One region of the Priestia sp. FSL P4-0332 genome, then DNA from elsewhere that is predicted to be linked to it. Evidence: riboswitches for the same ligand, from Rfam matches in the RefSeq annotation. Region 1 holds a riboswitch; each other region holds the start of a gene.

Evidence for each region. A riboswitch is a leader RNA that binds a small molecule or an ion and turns the genes downstream of it on or off. The one in region 1 is predicted to bind S-adenosylmethionine.
Region 2: linked by a shared signal. The riboswitch ahead of MKY06_RS25100 (phosphoadenylyl-sulfate reductase) and the one ahead of MKY06_RS07125 (trans-sulfuration enzyme family protein) in region 1 are both predicted to bind S-adenosylmethionine.
Region 3: linked by a shared signal. The riboswitch ahead of MKY06_RS08015 (MetQ/NlpA family ABC transporter substrate-binding protein) and the one ahead of MKY06_RS07125 (trans-sulfuration enzyme family protein) in region 1 are both predicted to bind S-adenosylmethionine.

What each region holds. Positions count from the first base shown of each region.
Region 1 is NZ_JBBOUA010000001.1:1,397,082-1,404,823, reverse strand. Features, by position in the region: gene putP (sodium/proline symporter PutP) at 1-1,251, shown strand, start outside; gene MKY06_RS07140 (SIMPL domain-containing protein) at 1,484-2,143, shown strand; gene MKY06_RS07135 (hypothetical protein) at 2,206-2,472, shown strand; gene MKY06_RS07130 (trans-sulfuration enzyme family protein) at 2,508-3,689, opposite strand; gene MKY06_RS07125 (trans-sulfuration enzyme family protein) at 3,673-4,818, opposite strand; SAM riboswitch class I at 4,890-5,007, opposite strand; gene MKY06_RS07120 (hypothetical protein) at 5,175-5,837, opposite strand; gene MKY06_RS07115 (spore coat protein) at 5,902-7,074, opposite strand; gene MKY06_RS07110 (CotH kinase family protein) at 7,205-7,742, opposite strand, start outside.
Region 2 is NZ_JBBOUA010000001.1:4,779,575-4,787,316, reverse strand. Features, by position in the region: gene MKY06_RS25125 (glucose-6-phosphate isomerase) at 1-84, shown strand, start outside; gene MKY06_RS25120 (YugN-like family protein) at 464-868, shown strand; gene MKY06_RS25115 (potassium channel family protein) at 878-1,666, opposite strand; gene MKY06_RS25110 (VOC family protein) at 1,734-2,117, opposite strand; gene cdaS (sporulation-specific diadenylate cyclase CdaS) at 2,215-2,841, opposite strand; SAM riboswitch class I at 3,155-3,257, shown strand; gene MKY06_RS25100 (phosphoadenylyl-sulfate reductase) at 3,512-4,225, shown strand; gene MKY06_RS25095 (inorganic phosphate transporter) at 4,245-5,324, shown strand; gene sat (sulfate adenylyltransferase) at 5,377-6,528, shown strand; gene cysC (adenylyl-sulfate kinase) at 6,541-7,140, shown strand; gene cobA (uroporphyrinogen-III C-methyltransferase) at 7,232-7,742, shown strand, end outside.
Region 3 is NZ_JBBOUA010000001.1:1,584,415-1,592,156, forward strand. Features, by position in the region: gene MKY06_RS08010 (transporter substrate-binding domain-containing protein) at 31-876, opposite strand; SAM riboswitch class I at 1,343-1,459, shown strand; gene MKY06_RS08015 (MetQ/NlpA family ABC transporter substrate-binding protein) at 1,540-2,358, shown strand; gene MKY06_RS08020 (methionine ABC transporter ATP-binding protein) at 2,371-3,384, shown strand; gene MKY06_RS08025 (methionine ABC transporter permease) at 3,385-4,050, shown strand; gene MKY06_RS08030 (APC family permease) at 4,162-5,562, opposite strand; gene MKY06_RS08035 (LLM class flavin-dependent oxidoreductase) at 5,681-7,075, opposite strand; gene MKY06_RS08040 (acyl-CoA dehydrogenase family protein) at 7,122-7,742, opposite strand, start outside.

The DNA.
Region 1 (7,742 bases):
CTAGCAGTAGGATTGTCTATAGGTGCTTATTTAAACTATTTAATCCTTGCTCCGCGCCTTCGCACTTATACGGAAGTAGCGAACGACTCCATTACAATTCCAGACTTTTTTGAAAATCGCTTTGGCGACCATGCCAAGGTTCTTCGAACAGTATCAGCAATCGTTATCTTTATCTTCTTCACTCTTTACACTTCAGCTGGTATGGTATCAGGTGGACGATTATTTGAATCGGCATTTAGTTTAAATTATCAAATTGGCTTGTTCGTAACAGCATCTGTTGTTATTGCCTACACTCTTTTCGGCGGATTTTTAGCCGTTAGTTTAACAGATTTTGTTCAAGGTGTTATTATGTTTCTTGCCTTAGTTTTAGTACCCATTGTAGCTTTCACCAATGTTGGAGGCGTTAACACAACAATGGATATTGTACAGGACATTAATCCAGCATACCTTGACATTTTTAAAGGTACGACCGTTTTAGGTATTATATCTTTCTTAGCCTGGGGACTTGGCTATTTCGGACAGCCACATATTATCGTGCGCTTTATGGCTATCTCTTCTGTTAAGGAGTTAAAACCCGCACGTCGTATTGGAATGAGCTGGATGATTATTTCTATTATTGGTGCTATGCTGACAGGGCTTGTTGGAATTGCATATGTAGAAAAAACGGGTATGAAACTAGCAGATCCTGAAACTATTTTTATTAAATTTGCGGATATACTCTTCAATCCGTTAATTACTGGATTTTTATATGCAGCTTTACTAGCGGCAATTATGAGTACCATTTCTTCTCAGCTGCTTGTAACGGCAAGCTCTGTTACAGAAGACTTTTATAAAACATTTTTCCGACGCAAGGCCTCTGACAAAGAGCTTGTGACGGTTGGAAGAGCTGCGGTTTTAGGTGTTGCAATTATTGGCATTTTGCTTTCTTTAAAACCTAGTGATACGATTTTAGGGCTGGTTGGATATGCTTGGGCTGGATTTGGTTCAGCTTTTGGTCCTGCTATTTTACTAAGTCTTTACTGGAAGCGTATGACTCGATGGGGAGCACTTGCAGGGATGATTGTAGGTGCTGCTACAGTATTAATTTGGGTAAATACTCCATTGAAGGATGCCCTTTACGAAATGATTCCTGGGTTCTTTTTAAGCTTATTAGCTGTTATTATTGTAAGTTTACTAACAAAGAAACCGTCAAACGATGTTCAAAATCAATTCATTGAAATGAAAGAAATCTTAATAAAAGAATCGAAATAAACAAAAAGAAGCTGAAGAAAAGTATGTTAGTTGAAGGAAGATCCGAACGATGAATCTAGATTCTTGATGAAGAATCAAATTCGTTCGGATTTTTTTATTGGTATGGTGAATGTAGGTTTCATGTATGTAGGTGCTTCTAGCGGTTGATTTAGTTATGTCTCAATCTCTTTTTGTTTTTAATCTCCTTTTCTTATCATATATATACTAAAGATCAATAAAGGAGGTTTTTGGTATGCAACATTCTTATTTCCCGTATGAACCTACACAGCAACTGCGCGTAGATACACAAAATAGAGAAATTAAAGTAATTGGTGAAGGAAGTGTTTCAGCAGTTCCAAATGAAATTTCCATGACGATTGGAACGCGCACGGAAAACCGAGACGTTCAAGAAGCCTTAAAAGAAAATTCAGCTGTTTCAAATACTCTGCTGCAAGAGATAAAAAACCTTGGAATTAATGACCAGCAAATTGAAACGGCTTCATTCACCATAAATCCTAAATATGATTATAGCGATGGAAAATCGACTCTTACAGGATACGAAGTACAGCACTTATTTAGAGTAAGAGTACAAGATGTAAAACAAGCGGGCGACGTCTATAATGCTACGTTTTCGAGCGGAGCCAACGTAGCGCAAGACCTTCAATTCCGCGTTACAAATGATGATAAATATGAACAAGAAGCGATAAGTAAAGCTTTGCTTAACGCTAAGGAAAAGGCCTTTACCATTGCCAACACGCTGCAGCTTCCTATTAACCAAATCCCTATTTTAATCGAAGAAGGATCCGTCTATCAGTCATCTGGCTCCTCGCCTAAGTTATTAGCGGCCTCTCCCCCTATTCAAGCTCAGTCCTTGACTGTATCTGCTTCTGTAAAAGTTACGTACACGTATTAATACTTATGGTAAACTATAGATTATTATAATGAAGAAACTAATCTAAAGGAGCACTTTGCACAATGACTTCTGAACATTTACTAGCAGCTTATCAAACCCTATGGTTGAACCGTTCGTTCGCTTCTAAACAAGCCATGACAAGTGAAGATCAGCTTCACGAAGCCATTATGAAAGATTTAAAGGATGAAATGACTCATCCACGCGTCCGGCAAACACCGCATGTAAAATATCATCTTGGCATAAAAAGAATTCTAAACAGCAGTCTCTCCTCTGATGAAAAAGTTGCGCTTACGTCCCTATACACAAACCTTTTAGATAGCTGTATATAACGATAAAAAGGACTTCCTTGATGGAAGTCCTTTTTTTATTTAATTAACGCTTTTTCTTCTAAGCTTTGAAAAACGGCGTCAAAGTCTTGCTTCAAATCCTCGAATTCCTCTAACCCTACTGAAAGGCGAAGAAGTGAATCAGTAATTCCTTTTTCTTCACGTACTTCTTTTGGGATACTTGCATGAGACATTGTTGCAGGATGCGTTAGAATGGATTCAACTGCACCTAGACTAACGCCAATTGAAGCCAATTTCACTCCTTGTAAAATATGTCGTGCTACTTTTTCATCCTGTACTTGGAAAGAAATCATAGCTCCGTATCCATTTGCTTGTTCTGAAATCAGCTTGTGGTCTGGATGACTTTCTAAGCCTGGATAGTATACACAGCTTACTAGAGATTGTTCTTCAAGCCACTTTGCAAACTGCAGCGCTGTTTTTAACTGCTGATCTAAACGAACTTTTAATGTCTTAATTCCTCGAAGCAGTAAAAAACAATCCTGTGGTCCTAAGATAGCACCAAAAGCATTTTGTACAAACTTTACTTCTTCTGCTAGCTTTTCATCGCTTACCACAACTAGACCGCCAATGACGTCACTGTGACCGCTGATATATTTTGTAGCACTATGAATCACAATATTTACACCAAGGTCAATCGGCTGCTGTAGATAAGGTGTTAAAAACGTGTTATCTACAATTGTAAGGAGATTGCGCTCCTTCGCCAAACTTGCTACTGCTTTAATATCCGTTACCTGTAAAAATGGATTTGAAGGGCTTTCGATATAAATAGCTCTCGTATCTTTTGTGATTGCTTCTTCTACTTTCTCAACCTTCGTTGTATCAACAAAAGTTGTTTTGATACCAAACTTTGAAAATAACCGTGTTAATACACGATATGTCCCGCCGTACGTATCGTGTGAAACTAAAATTTCATCCCCTGATTCAAAAATAGATAACACCGATGAGATAGCAGCCATACCTGATGAAAAAGCAAAACCAGCGTATCCATTTTCTAGCTGAGCAATGGTGTTTTCTAAAGCCTCACGAGTTGGATTTCCTGAACGAGAATAGTCATAGCGGCCGTTGTTCGTCTCATCTTCTTGGTTAAATGTAGATACCTGATAAATAGGTACGTTAACCGCTCCAAAATGACCGTCAATTCCTGTATTTGCATGAATTAAGTTCGTACCGAATCTATGTTTATTATTGTTGGTATGCATCAAATGCCTCCTTCAAATCTTTAATTAAATCATCTGCGTGCTCAATTCCAACTGATAATCGCAGTAAACAGTTTGTTACTCCAACACGATTTCGAATTTCCTCGGGAATATCAGCGTGTGTTTGACGAGCTGGGAATGTCATTAAACTTTCCACGCCTCCTAAGCTTTCTGCAAATGTAATAACTTTAACATTTTCCAAAAGCGTGGACACGATGTCAGGGTGTGAGACAGCAAAAGAAATCATGCCTCCAAATCCAGTCGCTTGTTTCTTCATGATTTCATAGCCTGGATGTGTTTCAAGACCAGGGTAATACACTTTTTCTACGAGATCATGAGCAGTAAGCCAATTTGCAATTTTCAGTGCGTTTTCGTTATGCTTTTCCATACGAAGCGCTAGCGTCTTAACACCGCGCAACAACAACCAGCTATCTTGTGGACCTAAGATTGCCCCAGCTGCATTTTGATAAAAACGAATTTTCTCTCCTAAGCTACTACATCGAGCGACTACAAGACCAGCAACTACATCATTATGCCCCCCAATGTATTTGCTCGCACTATGTATCACAATATCTGCTCCAAGCTCTAAAGGACGCTGATAGTAAGGGGACATGAATGTATTGTCAACGATAGTAAGCAAATCATGCTGTTTAGCTAACGCAATTGCTTCGGGCAAATCAGTCACGTGCATCATTGGATTTGTAGGTGTTTCAATAAATAAAGCTTTCGTGTTGGGACGAAGCGCATCTTTTACTTGCTCGAGATGGGCTGTGTTGACGTACGAAACAGTAATTCCTTGCTCTGAAAAGATTTCATTTAGTACTCGGTACGTTCCTCCGTATAAATCTTCTGATACAATTAAATGATCTCCGTTTTTAAATAGTGCTAAAACTGCCATTACGCCCGCCATTCCTGAAGCAAATGCTACTCCTACTTCTCCTTTTTCTAAAGCAGCAATTGCTTCTTCCAATGCTGTACGAGTAGGATTTGCCGTACGTGCATAGTCAAATCCTGTACTTTGCCCTAAAGCAGGATGAGCAAATGTTGATGCTTGATAAATGGGTGTTGTAATAGAACCTGTTGAAGGGTCGCGACCTACTCCTGAACGAACTAATAAAGTTTCAATTTTCATCTATTTCTCTCCTTAACTCAAAATAAAAAACACTCTTCACAGATGGAAGAGTGTTCGTTTATACACGATTTCTCTCATCTGTTAGAACAATACTGATGTTCCACAGGAATTAGCACCGTTCAAATGAATGTTTCATTTGATGGTTGCCGGGCATCGCAGGGCCAGTCCCTCCGCCACTCTTGATAAGAGTTCTATATAATTGTTGGTGGTTAACGTTTGTTGTTAATAACTTTAATAAAGATTTTCTTTATTGTCAACATAATTTTCTAAAAAATTCAAATCATCTCATTTGTTTATTCAATATACTTGTCCTGATAAGCACATAAAAAAAAGAGACGACAGCCAGGTCTCTTTTTCTAAGGCAAGTGCACAGATTTTACGTGAGCTAACTTCCAATACATACTTTCTCCATTTGCCGTAATTAGTTCAACAATATTATTAGAAACTTCTTTAAGTACGCCAATTTTTTCTGATTGATCCCCTAAATCTAATACGACCAGTTGATTTTCATATTTTTTAAGCTGCTCTTCAAAGTTTCTGACAAAAGGTGCAGAGGCGGGCCTTACCGGGAGCTCTTTGTCACTTAAAGAATAAGGGGTTAACTCATTACTGTAAGGGGTAAGCCATTTCAAATGATGTAGAGAAACAAAGACATTTTTATACACTGGAGAATAAAACACAAGATAATCATTCAGCACGCTTGTGATATAGCCATGCAATGATTTCCCTCCCGTTACATAAATTTCAATAAATTTCCCTTTTGCCTGCTGTAAAATATTACGATAAGAAATTCGCTGACTTTCTTCTATCAAGTTCTCTTCTATTTCACGTAAAACCGTATAGTCTTCTTCTGATACTTCTCGCAAACGATGCATGTGTAAAAGAGGAATATACAAATAATCATGTCCATTATACAAAATCATGACATCTAACCCTAAGTCAACAAGTCTGCCAATAAACTTAGTTTTCCCTGAAATATCTACTTCTACAATTTTATTAATATAACGATTTATACTCATTCTCCTCCCTCTTTCCTATATGACAGAAAAGGTGCTTTATAAGCACCTTTTTTGTTCTTATTCATTATGCTTTCCAACGATAATTTTTTGTTTGGATGACTTGCTCTCTTGACGCTGACGAGTGTGAATCTGAGCGGCGGCTTTTTCCTGACGAGTGTGAACCTGTGCGGCGGCTTCTTCCTGACGAGTGTGAACCTGTGCGGCGGCTTCTTCCTGTACGACCTTCTGGAACGCCTTCCGTTGATCCTCCGTCTTCAGTATTTGTATTTTCCTCTTTCTGCTCATCATCTTGATTATTATTTTGTTTAAAAGATCCTTTTGCTCCTACACAAATGGTTTTAACATGTCTTGGCTGTAAGCGTAATACTTGATTGTCCTGAACAAGGGTAAAAGTACCATTCCGACTTTGCACCAATACACCTTCTACAGCTTCTGGACCGCCGCCGTTGATCGATACCCATTTGTGTGATAGATGAGTAAATAAATTATTAAAGTTTTTTGATTTCATATAAGTTGGTTCCTGATTTGTAGCAAATTGATTATTCATTTGAATGTTATTATTGTTATTATTATTGTTATTATTGTTATTATTGTTTTGATATTCACTTATACTTTTTACATGTTCAACATTGATATAGACGATACCATCATCTTCCGACAGTAATACAAGGTAAGCAGACTCTGACGAACCTAATACGTCAAGGAGCTGGCCTGCTTTTTTCTCAGGACCCCCTTGATTTATTTGAACATATTTACTTTTCAGTAATGATAAAGTACTAGCAAATGTCTTGCCTCTATACAACTCTAAAGTACCGTCATTATCAAACCCGGTAAACGTCTGTGCTGAATTTGACATAGCATCTTCCGTAATACTCTTAACATGGGATAAATGATAATATACAACAGTATATTCTTGTTGATTATTTTGATTATTTTGGTTGTTTTGGTTGCTTTGGTTGTTTTGGTTGCTATTTCCCTCATTATTATTTTCATCATTGTTATTATTGTTATCGTTTTCTACTGCTAATATTAAATAATCAGACTGAACATCAAGTAAATAACCTGTTTTTGATTCAGGACCTCCTCGATAAACAGTCACCATTCTTCCTTTTAAAGGTTTAAACTGCGAAGAATAGCCTTTATCAGTTCGATTTGCATTTTTGCTGTGGCTGCGTTTTCGGTTTGGATTTGAATCTTGACCTTGATTTTGCCCATAATAATAATAATAGTTTTCCATTCTTTTTCCTCCTTGTTAGTCATCCATATTGGTCATTCATACTGTATATATACGTATCATGTACAGCTATTGATTTCGTACATTTGCCTATTATTAACAAATTCCACTTCTGCCTATCATTCTATGGTATCTAAAAAGTAAGAAGATTATTTTTAATATATGCTGTTCGGTCTTTTATAAAGGATAAAATAAATGCCGGCTCCTCATAAAATTGTTCTATATTGTTTTTTACATAAGGATCTTTCAAAATATAAGGCTTAAGCTCTTCGTGCATTTGATAGACGATGGGTTTCATATATTCCACTGTAAATTGATTATTCAGAACATTGTTCATCTTTTTAATATAACGTTTTTTAATGCTATCTACTGCCAATAAGCGAGCGGTAAGCGTGTTAAATCCTTGTGCACGGACGTAATCCCCTTCCATTACTTTTCCATTTACATCTCTTCCCCAAGTCGCATCATAATCCCATGGAATCAGTTCAAAGCGTCCACTTTCATGGTTTCGATAGAGGGCATAATTATGAACAAAACCGTCGTAATTCTGCATACAAATAATACCAACTAACCAAGATAAGTAGCGGTCGACGTGCAGATACTTCTCAATATTCTGTTCGAATTCTGTATTTGTCCACGTATTAAGATTAAATATAAACTGCTCTAATTTT
Region 2 (7,742 bases), 3.4 Mb from region 1:
GCATACAAAGTAAATATGTTTGCTCTTCTTGGAAAACCTGGTTTTGAAGAGAAAAAAGCAGAATTAGAAAAGCGTTTGAAGTAAGTAAAAAGAGGGCGGTACAAAAGTATTTTAGCCCAAGTGGAAAACGAACCATTGATCAACATGTTTGATTAGTGGTTCGTTTTTTTTGTTATGGTGAATATAGTTTCATCTGTTTAGGTCCTTCTAGCAGTTGATTGGAGGGCAAGGCGAAGACTCCTGCGGGGAAAAGCGCAAGCGACGAGGAGGCTCAGCGCCTGCCCGCGAAAAGCGAAGCCTTGCACGGACATCACGGTGTCACAAGCGATTTATACGAGCTACTTTATCCAGTTTGTTCGTCTTTAGGTTGGATTCATTTAGTTATGTCTCAACCTTTTTTTTGCTTTTGAGATAAAGGATAAAACGCTGGAAAGAGGACATGTTAAAACAGAGGAGGGATAACATGATTGAATTATCTTCAAGATTAGAGGGCACATTATTCAAGCTTTACGAATTAGAAAAAACGCTTAAGCCGCTTGGGTATAACATTGGAGGGAATTGGGATTATGACCATGGTTCATTCGACTATAAGATGAATGATGAAGTCGGCTATCAGTTTTTACGTATCCCGTTTACAGCTACGAATGGAGAACTGGATTCTAAAGGAACAACCGTACAGATTGGCACGCCATTTTTACTTTCACATAAATATCAAATTGGTCTAGATGACGATGTTCACAATGGAAATGTGAGTGCTTCATTTAATCAGTTTGCAGAACCCCAAGACGCAGACGCTTCATTTCCAGAAAAGTATATCAGCTTAGGAGAAGAGCTAATTAGAGAGGCAGAAGATGCGCTGCTTCAGTAATTGAAGGAACTATTCTTTTTTTAAACTCTCTGATTTTTTCACAAAAATATGTTCGTACATGACTTGACTAATCAACTCGTTTGTTTTAATCATTTCATTCACCCCCAAGTTTTGTGCATTTTGAATATGCTTTTTTGTTAACAGTTCAACGATGCTGTAAATAGAAGGGTTCAATCCTTGCAGCGCGACTAACGTAACAATAGTATTCATGTCTGCATATTCTTCTGTCTTATGCTGATCGGCAGTAATCAGCACTTTTTTTGCGTACCGAGCGTTGGCAAGTTCTAATACTTCATAATGAGAGGGACTTCCTTTAATAAAATGAACGCGATCACAAATCATGGGATTTTTAGTCAGAGAGTCGTCGATAAGAACAATGTCTTCTTTATGAAATGCGTCGCGATAAGACTCTAACACGAGTTTGGCGCGCTCATTCCACCCAACAACGATGAAGTGATCTTTTCCATAAAATTTTAAATTTCCTTCCAAATAAGCGCTCTCAGCGGAAACAGCAATTTTAGAAAGCGTAACAAAATAAGTGGTAATAAATCCCGTTCCGATCAGGACTAAAATAATTGCAGCTATCCTTCCAATCGTAGTGGTCGGAGCAAAATCACCGTACCCTATAGTAGAGATTGTAATAATAACCCACCAAATTCCTTCAAACACATTCCCAAACGTTTGCGGCTCTAGGAAATGTATAAGCATGCCGAAAAGCAGAACAAGGCAGCCGATAATAAAAAGAAGCCGCACTAAAATAGAACGACGAAAAAGTCGAAATAATAGCCATTCCATCATAAAAAAACCTCCAGTGATTAGTCATAGCCACAGTATGACCATTTTTCACTGAAGGTATAAGATATCTTTATCTTTTTACTTCGTAATATTCAATCCATTCTTTGTCTGGACCGTAGAAAAATAAGTATCTTGCTCCATTTGGCAAAGTTACAATGTTTTCTTCCACAAATGAAACGCCTGCTGATTTTAAACGCTCAAACTCCTCTTCAATTCCGTCTACTGCCAGCGCAAAATGATGAACTTTACCTTCGTTAGGTAAGCTTGAGTTATACCCTTGAATTAACTCTACAATTACATTGCCTTCTAAACCTAGAAAAGCTAGCTTCAAAGACGGATCGGTATGTGGTAGTTTTTCGATGAGCTCTAATCCCACTTTTTGCGTATAGAACTCAATAGATTCTTCTATATCCTTTACTTGAACGCCTACATGTTCAAATTTTAAAATTGTCATATGCATCACCCGTATCTATAGTATGTAAAAACTATGAAATATATTAAAGAGAAAGGATATAGAAGTCAATATAGGGCTGCTTATCAGGAAAGGGCTCTTAAATCATATTTTTGCTGGAGTGAATAGGGTAGAGGCTTCCATCAAGTGCAAACGAAATTTTGCCTGTTTCTTCAGAGACAACTAAAATTAATGCATCCGATTTTTCCGACATTCCAATGGCTGCACGGTGACGTGTTCCCATTTTTTTGGTCGTTGAAATAATAGACGAGAGAGGTAAAACATTAGCAGCTGAGATAAGCTGATTATTTCTAATTAGGACGGCTCCGTCATGTAAGGGTGTCCCTGGATAGAACAGCGTCTCAACTAGCGTAGCGCTGACAGGAGCTTGAATAGGCATTCCTTTTTGAATAAGAGGGTCTACATTTTGTTCCCGTTCAATGACAATTAGAGCGCCGTGACGTTTCTCAGAAAGGTTATGAATAGCTAAGGACAGAGCAGCATATTCAAATGTATAAGGCGATAAGTAATGACGCAAGTAATAAGAGGCAGCCGTAGCTTGAACATCTTGAAATAACTTTCGCATCTCCTCAAAATCACATAGTATACAATGATCACTCGTGTCTAAATGTTTAATTAAATTAGAGGCTTCAGTTGAAATCTGCTGTAAATATGTTCGCACATTATTTTTAATTGTATCGTCTAATTGAAAAGGTTGTCTCTCCATTTTATATAGCTCCTATCTGTCAGTCAGTGTTATCTGTAATGTGTGCTAATGTGGGTGAATTATCCGTAAAGCTTATAAATCCCTTATTAATTTTATAGAAAGGTTTTATGTTTTATTTAGCAAGAGAATATAAAAAGTTGGAGAAAAAAGAAAGCGTTTTATAAACTGATATGTTCACATTTGGTTTAAATTTACATATGTTGTTTTAAATAAAAGTATAGATATTTCTGTGAATTTAAAGTATAGTTTTCTTATCGGATATATGATTTTTAATGTTGACAAATATTCTAAATATGCTAAAATTTTTAAAAAATGCTTATCAAGAGTGGTGGAGGGATCTGGCCCGCTGAACCCCGGCAACCTGCTTAGCAAGGTGCTAATTCCAGCAAAGTGTGTATCATTTTGAAAGATAAGGTGAAAATTTATTGCCTACCCAGTCTTTCAATATGGAAGACTTTTTATTTTGATATAGCGCAAGCGATAATTTGAGGAGGGACACCAATGACTGTAATCCCCGACTTAAAACAAATCTTTGGGCATGTCGAAGCAAAGTAAGAATTAAATAGTTTCGCTGACTAGACACACTAGAGGCGGTTTTATCCAATTCTAGTGGGTAAAACCGTCTTTTTTTATTGGATAACGCGGATAACTAAGAATTGGAGTGAAGAAAATGGCAGACTTATATACGTACGAAAACTGGAGTGATACGTTTCCAGAGTTCGACAGTGAAGATGAAACAAAAGGAGCCCTTTCAGCATTGCAGTGGGCGTATGATACCTACGGAGATTCAATTATCTATGCATCAAGCTTTGGGATCGAAGGGATCGTGTTAATTGATTTAATTTCAAAAGTGAAAAAAGATGCTGAAATTGTCTTTTTAGATACAGGCGTTCATTTTAAAGAAACATATGAAGTGATTGATGCAATTAAAGAACGCTTCCCTGATTTACGTATTCATATGAAAAAACCGGATTTAACTCTTGCAGAACAAGCTGAAAAACATGGAGATGAGCTTTGGAAGAGTCAGCCTAACTTATGCTGTCAAATTCGAAAAATCATTCCATTAAGAGAATCTCTTGCTCCTTATGATGCGTGGATTTCTGGTTTGAGACGCGAGCAGTCTGAGTCTCGTGCCAGCACGAATTACTTTAATAAGGATGAGAAATTCAAGAAGGTGAAAGTTTGTCCGTTAATTCATTGGTCTTGGAAGGAAATTTGGCGCTATGTGTATAAGCATGATTTGCCATATAACAAACTTCATGATCAAGGCTACCCAAGTATCGGCTGTGAACCCTGTACCGCACCTGCCTACAATGTAGACGATTTACGTTCAGGAAGATGGGCAGGTACACAAAAAGTTGAATGCGGATTACACGAATCTTAAATACGAAAGAGCTGAATAAATGATGCTTTTATATGTTGCCTTTATCATTGCGCTTTTTTTTGCAATGAATATTGGGGCAAGCGGTGCAGCAGCAGCTATGGGCGTTTCATACGGCTCCGGTGCGATTAAAAAGCGAAGAGTAGCCCTGTTCATCTGTGCTGTAGGTATTGTGCTCGGAGCCATTATCGGAGGCGGTGAGGTGGTAAAAACCATCAGTTCAGGTATCATACCTGAAAAATTGCTGTCAGTAGAATTAGTTATTATCATTCTGGCTGCTGCAACGCTGTCACTCTTTTTCGCGAATTTAATTGGTATTCCTCTATCAACAAGTGAAGTAACGGTTGGTTCAGTTGTTGGAGTAGGCGTAGCTTATCAATCTCTGTATGTGGAAAAACTTTTAGTTGTCATGTCTTTTTGGATTATTGTTCCGCTAGTTTCATTTGTCATTGCTTTTTTGATTGGAAAAGTGATAAAACGCAGAGCGCATAAAAAAGAAGCAGAGGGAAAGTGGAAAAGAGTTTTAACGATTTTAGTTATAGCGACGGGATTCTTTGAAGCCTTCTCAGCTGGAATGAATAACGTGGCAAATGCTGTCGGTCCTCTAGTAGGAGCTGGATTAATGGATGCCACAACGGGTGTCATAGCAGGAGGATTGGCAGTGGCGCTCGGAGCTCTTTTACTAGGAGGCCGGGTTATTGAAACAAACGGGAAAAAAATTACTCGCTATTCTGTAGGAGAAGGGTGCATTATCTCGGGTACTGGTGCTTCTCTTGTCACAGTCGCTTCACTGTTTGGTTTGCCAGTACCGCTTACACAGGTCACTACGTCTTCTATTATTGGAATAGGAGCAGCGAAAACGGGATTCACGAAAGAACAGCGCGAAGTGGTCATTCAAATGTTAAAGGTTTGGGTGGTATCCCCTGTATTTTCACTCGTAATCTCATATGTTCTTGTGAAATTAGTACTTGAAAGCGACTTATATTCATTTGTGGTGCTAGCTAGCGGATGTATTGCCACAGCAGGTGTTTTAAGCTTAGCTAGAGCGACTAGAAGAAAAAGAGCAAGCTTGCAGTCGGAAAAAGAAAAAATGACTGCGTGATTCAAGTGCTTTTTATTATATTGTGTTAATTATTTAAGGAGGATTTTACAAAATGACAACAATTCAAGCACACGGTGGAGAATTAATTAATTTATATCAACCAACATATGACTACACGTCATTAACAAAAGAAATCGAAGTAGATAACATGGCCCTAAGTGATTTAGAACTAATTGGAATTGGTGCTTACAGCCCAATTACAGGATTTTTAGGAGAAAAAGATTATCAATCAGTTGTTGAAAATATGCGTTTAGCAGATGGAACAGTATGGAGTATTCCTATCACTCTTCCTGTAACAGAAGAGCAAGCTAAAGAATTAAACATTGGTGACAAAGTAAAACTTGTTCAAAACGGCGTAACGTATGGTGTTTTAGAAGTTTCTGAAGTATATACGCCAAATAAAGAAAAAGAAGCGGAGAACGTGTACCGCACGGCAGAACTTGCTCATCCTGGCGTGAAAAAAATGATGGAGCGCCCAAATGTATATGTAGCAGGTCCAATCGTACTTGTAGAACGTACACCTAAAACGCGTTTTGAAAAGTATTACCTAGATCCTACTGAAACAAGAGCAGCATTTGAAGAACGCGGTTGGAAAACAGTTGTTGGATTCCAAACTCGTAACCCTGTTCACCGTGCGCACGAATATATTCAAAAAACGGCATTAGAAATTGTAGACGGCCTGTTTTTAAATCCACTTGTAGGAGAAACAAAGTCAGATGATATCCCAGCAGATATCCGTATGGAAAGTTATGAAGTACTTTTAGAGAACTATTATCCTAGCGATCGTGTAGCTTTAGCAGTTTTCCCTGCTGCGATGCGCTATGCTGGACCTAGAGAAGCTATTTTCCATGCAATGGTTCGAAAAAACTTTGGATGCACACATTTCATTGTAGGCCGTGACCACGCTGGTGTTGGTGACTACTATGGAACATATGACGCACAAAAAATCTTCAGTAACTTTACAGCAGATGAATTAGGAATTACACCTTTATTCTTTGAACACAGCTTCTATTGCAAGAAGTGTGAAGCGATGGCATCAACGAAAACATGCCCTCACAGCAAAGAAGATCATATGATTCTATCTGGAACAAAGGTACGTGAAATGCTTCGTAACGGAGAAGTGCCACCAAGCACATTCAGCCGTAAAGAAGTAATTGAAGTGTTAATTAAAGGATTAGCAAAACAAAAAGTATCTTCAAAATAAGGAGCGGTTGAAGTGAACAAATCAACAAACATTACGTGGCATGATGCTGGAATTACAAAAGAGGAAAGACGCGAGCAAAATAATCATCACAGTTTTGTATTATGGTTTACAGGTCTTTCGGGTTCAGGTAAATCTACCGTAGCAAACGCAGTGGCAAAAGCGCTTTTTGATAAAAATATTCGCAACTATGTATTAGATGGTGACAATGTTCGTTTCGGCTTAAATAAGAATCTAGGGTTTTCTGCTGAAGATCGTACAGAAAATATTCGCCGTATCGGTGAGGTTTCTAAACTGTTTGTAGACAGCGGTCAAGTGGTACTCACAGCATTTATCTCTCCATTCCAAGAGGACCGCGCTCAAGTGCGTGAGATCTTAGAGGGGAATGAATTTTTGGAAGTATACGTGGAGTGTCCGTTAGAAGAATGTGAAAAAAGAGATCCAAAAGGCCTTTACAAAAAAGCAAGAAGCGGAGAAATTCGTGATTTTACAGGAATTGATTCTCCGTATGAGTCACCGGCTAACCCTGAATTAACAATTAATACAAGCACACAGTCTGTAGAAGAATGTGTACAAACTGTTATTGAATATTTAGCTAACCGAAAATTTATCTAAATGACAGCGGACTTTGTCCGCTGTTCTAATTCAAATTAAAATGTGGGAGCGCTGCGGAGACGTGGAAATGATGGAAGGGTGAAAGGCATTCATGGGGAAAGTATATCTAGTCGGTGCAGGACCGGGAGATCCAGATTTAATTACATTAAAAGGGTTGAAAGCAATTCAGCAAGCAGATGTTATCTTATATGATCGTTTAGTGAATAAGGACCTGCTGGAGTATGCTAAAAGTGATGCAGATATCATTTACTGCGGAAAGCTTCCGAACTATCATACCCTCAAGCAAGAAACAATTAACAACTTTTTAGTGAAATTCGCTAAAAAAGGAAAAATTGTAACGCGCTTAAAAGGCGGAGATCCATTTGTTTTCGGACGCGGAGGGGAAGAAGCAGAAGCTCTCGTGCAGCAGGGCATTTCATTTGAAATTGTTCCAGGAATTACATCAGGCATCGCAGCCGCTGCTTATGCAGGAATCCCTGTCACTCACCGGGAATACAGCGCAAGCTTTGCTTTTGTAGCAGGTCATCGTAAAGATAGCGAGCATGATGCAATCAAATGGGATAGCCTAGCCAAAGGTGTAGATACTCTTGCAATTTATATGG
Region 3 (7,742 bases), 190 kb from region 1:
CCCGCCTTAATGATGAATTCTTATACTCATTTAATCTTGGAAATTGAAGTTTTGCTGATTAATATACTTTAAGTCTTTAAAGAAATTTACTTTAAACCATTTTTCAGCCAAGTTTTCTAGCGTCCCGTCATTTTTTAATTTGACTGTCGCTTTATCAATTTCATCAGCAAGTTTTTGATTATTTTTATTAAAGACTAACCAAGTTGGTTCTTTTGATACAATGCCTCCTACTTTTAAATTTAATTTGAGCTGTTTTTGTACTTCGTTAAATGTTGTTACGTTTAAAAAAATAGCATCCGCTTTACCTTTATCCACTAACTTTAAGTTTTCTGCCGTAGAAGGGTTATCAATGCTTTCTAATGTTAAAGGCTTAGTGGCATGTTCTTTGTTATAAGCATTCAAAATAGCGCGCAATCCACCTGTAGCAGATACGGGTGGAAACTTTTTATCTACCATATCGTCAAGTGTTTTGATATCATTCCGTGATTTTTGTGTCACTAAGGCCGTTAAAGAATAACCATATTCATGTGCAGGATAAAGAAACTTTTCTTCACGTTCAGGGTTTTTAAAGAACCAATTGATGGCGAAATCATATTTTCCTGTCGAGACACCTACCAAATTTGTTTCTTCTTCCCCAAGCGTATATTCAAATTTGTATTCCGGAAGCTTTTTTTCAAGCTGTTTTAAATAATCCATATCATATCCAACAGGCTCATTCTGGTCGTTCGTAAATAGAAAAGGCGGATTTACTTCATCACTCAAAGCAACTTTGACTACTTTTTTATCGCTATTTTCTGAGCTAGAGCTTTGAGAGCATCCTCCTAAAGCCATAATAAGTCCAATTGCAAAAGCTAAAGTAAAGTATAATTTTTTCATCGTTTTATTCCTCCCGATACTAATTTCTGTGTGACGAATAATAAAAAAGCACCGAAAAAGCTGCTAAAAAGCTTTTTCGGTGCCATTGGTGATCCAGTAGGCAGTGAACATATACTTACTACTACAATAGAGGAAGTATATTCTAACAGTAAAAAATTTTTAAATAAGATTTGGAATTCCACAAACTATATATTACCGATAGAATTAATATGAATTATATCGATGTATTCCTGTTTTTGTCAATGTCATAAATGCAAAGAAAAGTATTCTTGCTTAAGTAATAGAAAGCTATTCACTATATAAGAATAAGAAAAGAGAAATCATAAGTTATACAAATCATCTTTTAATTGAGTTTTCTTATATAAATCTTTTATTATTCCTATACTGAAAATTATATTAAAAATAAACATTGACAATTTTCGGATAATAAAGTTAAATTAATGTAAATAAAACTTTATAAAAACAACTCTTATCAAGAGCGGTGGAGGGACTGGCCCTTTGAAGCCCGGCAACCCAACAATACACGTATTGTTTTGGTGCTAAATCCAGCAATGTGCATATTATGTGCATTGGAAGATAAGAGAACCGATCGTAAACTATCGCTTCTCTTAATCTTTAAGGGAGGCGTTTTTTTATGGAGAAAATAAAGGAGAGAATAAAAACATGAAAAAAGTAACAAAAGCAATTGGACTTACTTTAGTGGCAGCATCGCTGTTGGTGTCAGCAGCCTGCAGTAAAACAGAAGCACAAGCATTAGATTCGAAAAAGATTACAATCGGTGTAACGGGTGGACCTCACCAGCAAATTGCAGATCAGGTGAAAAAATTAGCCAAGAAAGATGGTATTGATATTACGGTAAAAGTCTTTAATGACTATAACACTCCTAATACAGCATTAGATCAACATGATTTAGATAGTAATAACTATCAAACCCTGCCTTTTCTAAAGCAGCAAGTGGAAGATAAAAATTATAAGATTACAGATGTGTTCAAAACAGTAGCATTCCCGATGGGTATTTATGCAAATAGCTTAAAAAATGTTAGTGAGCTCAAAAAAGGAGACAAAATTGCAGTACCAAACGACCCAAGCAACGAATACCGCGCGCTCAAACTATTTGAATCTGCAGGAGTTATTAAATTAAAAGATGGTGTGAAAACAACGGCTACTAAAAAAGATGTTGCTGAAAATAAGCTTGATCTTCAAATCGTAGAACTAGAGGCGTCTCAACTTCCTTCTCAGTTGGATGAGGTAGCTGCAGCAGCCATTAATACAAACTTTGCAATGGGAGCGGGTTTATCGATTAATGATGATGCAATCTATCATGAAAAAATAAAAAATAATCCATATCCAAACTATTTTGTTGTCCGTACAGAGAATAAACAAGATAAAATTATTGATAAACTAGAAAAATATTATCATTCAGATACAATTCGTACATACATAGAAAAAGAATTTAAAGGTTCTGTTGTACCGGCATTTTAAGGAGGGGCTAGAATGATTGAACTGAAGAAAACTTCTAAAACCTATAAAGTGAACGGAAAAGCGGTAGAAGCTGTTAAAGATGTTTCGTTAACGATTAATAAAGGTGAAGTATTCGGTGTTATTGGATATAGCGGAGCTGGAAAGAGCACATTAATTCGCTGCATTAATTTATTGGAAAAACCGACTTCTGGAGAGGTCATCATTGATGGAAAAAATCTATCAAAGCTAAGTAAGCAAGAGCTGCAGAAAACGAGAAGGAAAATCGGCATGATTTTTCAAGGCTACAATTTATTAAAAACGGCAACAGTTTACGACAACATAGCGATTCCATTAAAGCTAGAAGGCGTAAACAAAAAATTAATTCAGGAGCGCGTAGAAAAATATTTATCAATCGTAGGACTTTTAGATAAACAAAATCATTATCCTTCACAACTTTCCGGCGGACAGAAGCAGCGTGTTGCTATTGCTCGTGCGCTAGCGCATGAACCTGAGATTTTATTAAGCGATGAAGCAACTAGTGCACTTGATCCCGAAACGACCGAAGCCATTTTGAGCTTACTGTTAAAGATTAATAAAGAGCTTGGATTAACAATCTTTTTAATCACGCATGAGTTAAAGGTGGTACAACGCATTTGTGACCGAATTGCAGTTATGGAAAATGGATACGTCGTAGAACAAGGTACAGTCGTTTCCCTTTTTACTAACCCTAAGCATCCGACAACAAAGCGCTTTGTAGAATCTGAAAATACTTTCACTATTCCGTCTGAAATAATGGCGTCTTATCGCAGTACCGGTAAGCTGGTTTCTTTGCACTTTGTTGGAAATGAGCTTTCAGAAGAACCAGCTTTAGCTTTAGTTTCTCGGAAATTTAATGTATTGCCAAGCATATTAGCAGGGGGAATTGAACAGCTAAAAAACCACACTCTTGGTAAGTTACTCGTTCATTTACGTGGTGAAAAGGAAGAATATGAACAAGCGATTACATACTTAACAAATCAAGGCGTAATTGTAGAGGAGGTAAACTAAATGGCTGCTTTCTTTAATGAGTGGGGAAGTGTAATTTGGGAAGGTTTATTACAAACCGCTACGATGACCATTATCTCGTTAATTATTGCCATCATCATTGGTTTACCAATGGGAATTTTTTTAGTAATGACAAGACCAGGTGGGCAAGCTGAAAATGTGTGGGTATATCGAACGTGCAACTGGATTATTAATATTATTCGATCCATTCCTTTTATCATTTTATTATTTTTCATCCTTCCATTCACTAAACTAGTTGCAGGTACTACAATTGGCGTACAAGGTGTTATTGTCCCTTTAGTTGTGTATACAGCCCCTTATATAGCTAGGTTAATGGAATCTGCATTACTTGAAGTAGATAAAGGTATTATAGAAGCTTATCAATCAATGGGAATCTCAACACTAAAAATTATTTGGTATGTTGTTGTTAGAGAAGCACGTTCAGGTATTATTCTTGGGCTGACAATAGCTACTATTGGTCTTATTGGGGCGACGGCGATGGCAGGGCTTGTTGGAGCAGGAGGGCTTGGAGACATTGCTTTTCAATACGGACACTTACGTTTTGAGCCCACTGTTATGTATACAACCATTTTAATTTTGATTGTTATTGTTCAGTTGATACAGTCCTTGGGGAATTATTCAGCAAGGAAATTAAAAAAAGACAGCTGACTATAAAAATAAGAAGCTCACGCATTCTAGGTGCGTGAGCTTCTTATTTAAATGGAACAAATCTTTAGTTCTTCTATAACTAACGGGTGAATGACAGATAATTGTTCATCACTATTTCCGTTGAGTGCTGAATGGTTCTAATGGATTTATAGCAGAAGCTTTAGAATTTCCTTTTCTTACTTTAAACCACGAGTAAATTAAACTGACTATACATACTGCTAATATTGCCCAAGGAAAGTAACCCGTTGGGAGCGGCTGACCAGGTTGAACCATAGCCCAAATAGGAAGGCTAATACTTACTAATCCTAAAATTGGAAAGATAAATTTACGATGAAATGGCCATCTTTCTTTTTTATTAAATATAACAGCTAAGTTAAGCATTAAATAAATTAGTAGAATAGGGATGGTACCTAGCGTGCTTACGTAACCAAATCCAACGACCCAATTTTCACTGAATATACCGAAGAGGATTGCTAGCACTAAACCTATTCCCATAATTAATGTTAAAGTTCCAATCGGCGTTCCCCATTTAGATACCTTTGAAAATTTGGTAGAAATTAACCCTTCTTTAGAAGAATTAAAAGCAATTCTTGAAAAGGCATTTAAGCAAGTAATGGACATCCCCACAATGCTAGTAAACCCAGCGATAATCGCAAAGATAGCAAGTTCATTTAAATACCTGTTTGCCAATTCCATAAATGGATTTGAACTTTTGCTTAGAGCAGAAGCACTATTAGAAAACCCTTGAATCACACAATATGTGACAAATATATAGAAGATAGCCATAATTGCAATACTGGCTAAAACAGCTCGAGATGTATTACGTTCTGGATTTTCTGTTTCTTCTGCCAGTGCTACAGAGTTTTCGAATCCAATAAATAGATAAACAGCTAAAGGGAAACCTAAACCAATTCCCGCGAGTCCACCTTTAATAGAAGATAAATGAAATGGTTCTAAAGATAGTGGTTCAGGAGGATAGAATAAAATCAAGATAGAAACAACTAATAGAACAATAACTTCTATTATTAATGCTACAGAAGCAATTTTTGTAGAACGATCTATTCCGACTATTGTCAATCCCCATATGAATAAAGTTAAAAGAATCGTAGGAATAATCCAGTGAATATGAATTCCGTATAGCGCTAGCGAATCGGCTGTCCAACCACCTAATTCAATAAATGCTGAAGCGGCAAGAAAAAATGTTCCAACTATAAATATGATTGCTGAGGCAGTTCCAACTACGCTGCCAAACGTCATACCAATATATTTTACAAGTGACCCGCTCGAGGGATACTTCTTAGAGAAGTTCGTTAGACTTAACCCGACCATTGCTACTGCTAATGCGGCAATTAATAATGTGAGGGGAGAGCCGGTACCTGTCGCTAGAAAAATAACTGGTAATCCATAATAAATGGCTGCTGCTGGAGCAATTTGAGCCAATGTAGAGTTTACTGCATCAAATAATGTTAGTCTTTTTTTCGGAGCTAATTGTGACGTTATCTTAGTACTCATATTTTTCCTCCACCGTATAATAAAAAGGATTTATCTACAATAAGAGGCTCTTTCTCAATGAATAAGAGAGTAGGAGCCTCAGGTTGACCATTTAGCCAATATTTTAAGTCTGAATTTTTTATGTTTTAGACGTAGCGGTTTCCTTTGAAAAGTAATGATGATACTGACGTCCCGGGTGATGATCCGGCAGCTGATCGTATCCGAATAAATTTTTCCGAAAAGAACCTGATTCATATTCTTTCCGTACAAGGCCGCGTTCTTGCAGTAGAGGAACAACATATTCAACAAAGTCTTCAAACGTACCAGGAGATACAGCATAAGCAATGTTAAACCCATCTACATCCGTTTCATCAATCCACTTTTCCATCTCGTCTGCAATTTGAGCCGGTGTTCCAACGGCTACTGGACCAAGGCCGCCTATTCCTACGAAATCAGCCACTTCCCGTATGGTCCACTGCTTGTTTGGATCAATTTTTGTAAAGGTCTCAATAACAGATTGAATTGCATCGCTTTGTATATACTCTATTTTTTCATCAGGAGCATACTCGTCAAAATTGATGCCAGTCCATCCTCCTAAAAGTGCCAAACTGCCTTCATAGCTAGTATGCTGTACGTAATCATGGAATTTGGCTTTTGCTGCTTCTTCAGTTAGCCCAATAATGGGTGTAAATACAGAAAGGACTTTAACTGTCTCAGGGTCCCGCCCGCTGATTTTGGCTTCTTCACGTATTTTTCGAACATAGTTTTTTGCAATCGAAGCTGTCGGCACGCTAATAAACATGAGTTCAGCGTGTTTCAAAGCAAATGCTCGCCCTTTTTTAGAAGCGCCCGCTTGAAAAAGAACAGGGGTTCTTTGCGGAGATGGTTCGCATAAATGAGCTCCTGGAACTTTATAATATAAACCATTATGTTGAATATCATGAACTTTATTAGGATCTGTATATACCTTGTTAATTTTGTCTACAGATACAGCATCGTCTTCCCAACTTCCTTCCCATAGCTTATATACCACTTCTAAATATTCATCCGCTATTTCATAGCGTTCATCATGGCTTGTTTGTTGATTCAATCCAGTGTTAACAGCGGCACTGTTTAGATAAGAAGTAACAATGTTCCATCCTATACGTCCTTTTGTTAAATGATCCAAAGTAGACATACGTCGTGCAAATATATAAGGATGTTCATAACTTGTGGACACTGTTAACCCGAAACCTAGATGTTTTGTTGCTTGTGCCATAATGGGAATTAAAAATGCAGGGTCATTAACTGGAAGTTGTGCTCCCTGGCGTACAGCAGGATCGCGTGAACCTTGATACACATCATAGGTTCCTAACACATCAGCAAGAAAAATGGCATCAAAGTGTCCTTTTTCTAATACTTTAGCTAAATGCGTCCAATATTCAGCATCTTTATAAGTAGAGGATCTATCATCAGGATGTGTCCATAGTCCAGGAGAATAATGTCCGGCGCAATTCATTTCAAAAGCATTAAGGTATATTCGTTTTTTAGTCATATCCATTTCTCCTTATTGTTTTTGTCTTTTAAAATTTATAGAGTTATTAAGAATAATCAGTAGGTGTCGGGTATTCTCCTGTTAACACCCAACGTCCAATGTTCTTTCTTTTATACTCAATTGGATTATGGAGAGAATGAGTACGTACATTACGCCAAAACCTGTCAAAATTATTTTTTCTTGTAGCCGAGCGGGCACCCATTACCTCGAACATACTGCTTGTAACGTGTAAAGCAACCTTTGTTCCGAATACATTTGCTGCCCCTGTAGCAAGAACCACTTCTCCACGCTCTTCTGCAGATACGGCTTTGTCTTTGGCCCAAGCTTCATCCAGTTTTTCTCCTGCTCTTTCTACCAAGGTGACAGCAGCTTGAATATCAACCCAAAAATCACCATAGCGACGCTGAATAAAAGGATCTTCAACAGCTTGTTCATAATCACTCAAATACCAGGGACGAGACTTTTCTCGTGTATAACGACGGGCTTCTTCCAATGCCCCTTCAGCACTTCCAACAAAAACATTTGCTAATACAATTTGAGATATAATAGCGTCAAATGTAGAGAATGCAGTCCGTTCTGAATCTGTTAAGTTGATAATTTCTTCAGCATGTATGATTACATTTTTAAAAGTAACTGAGCCGCTATCTGTTTGTCTTTGACCCATACC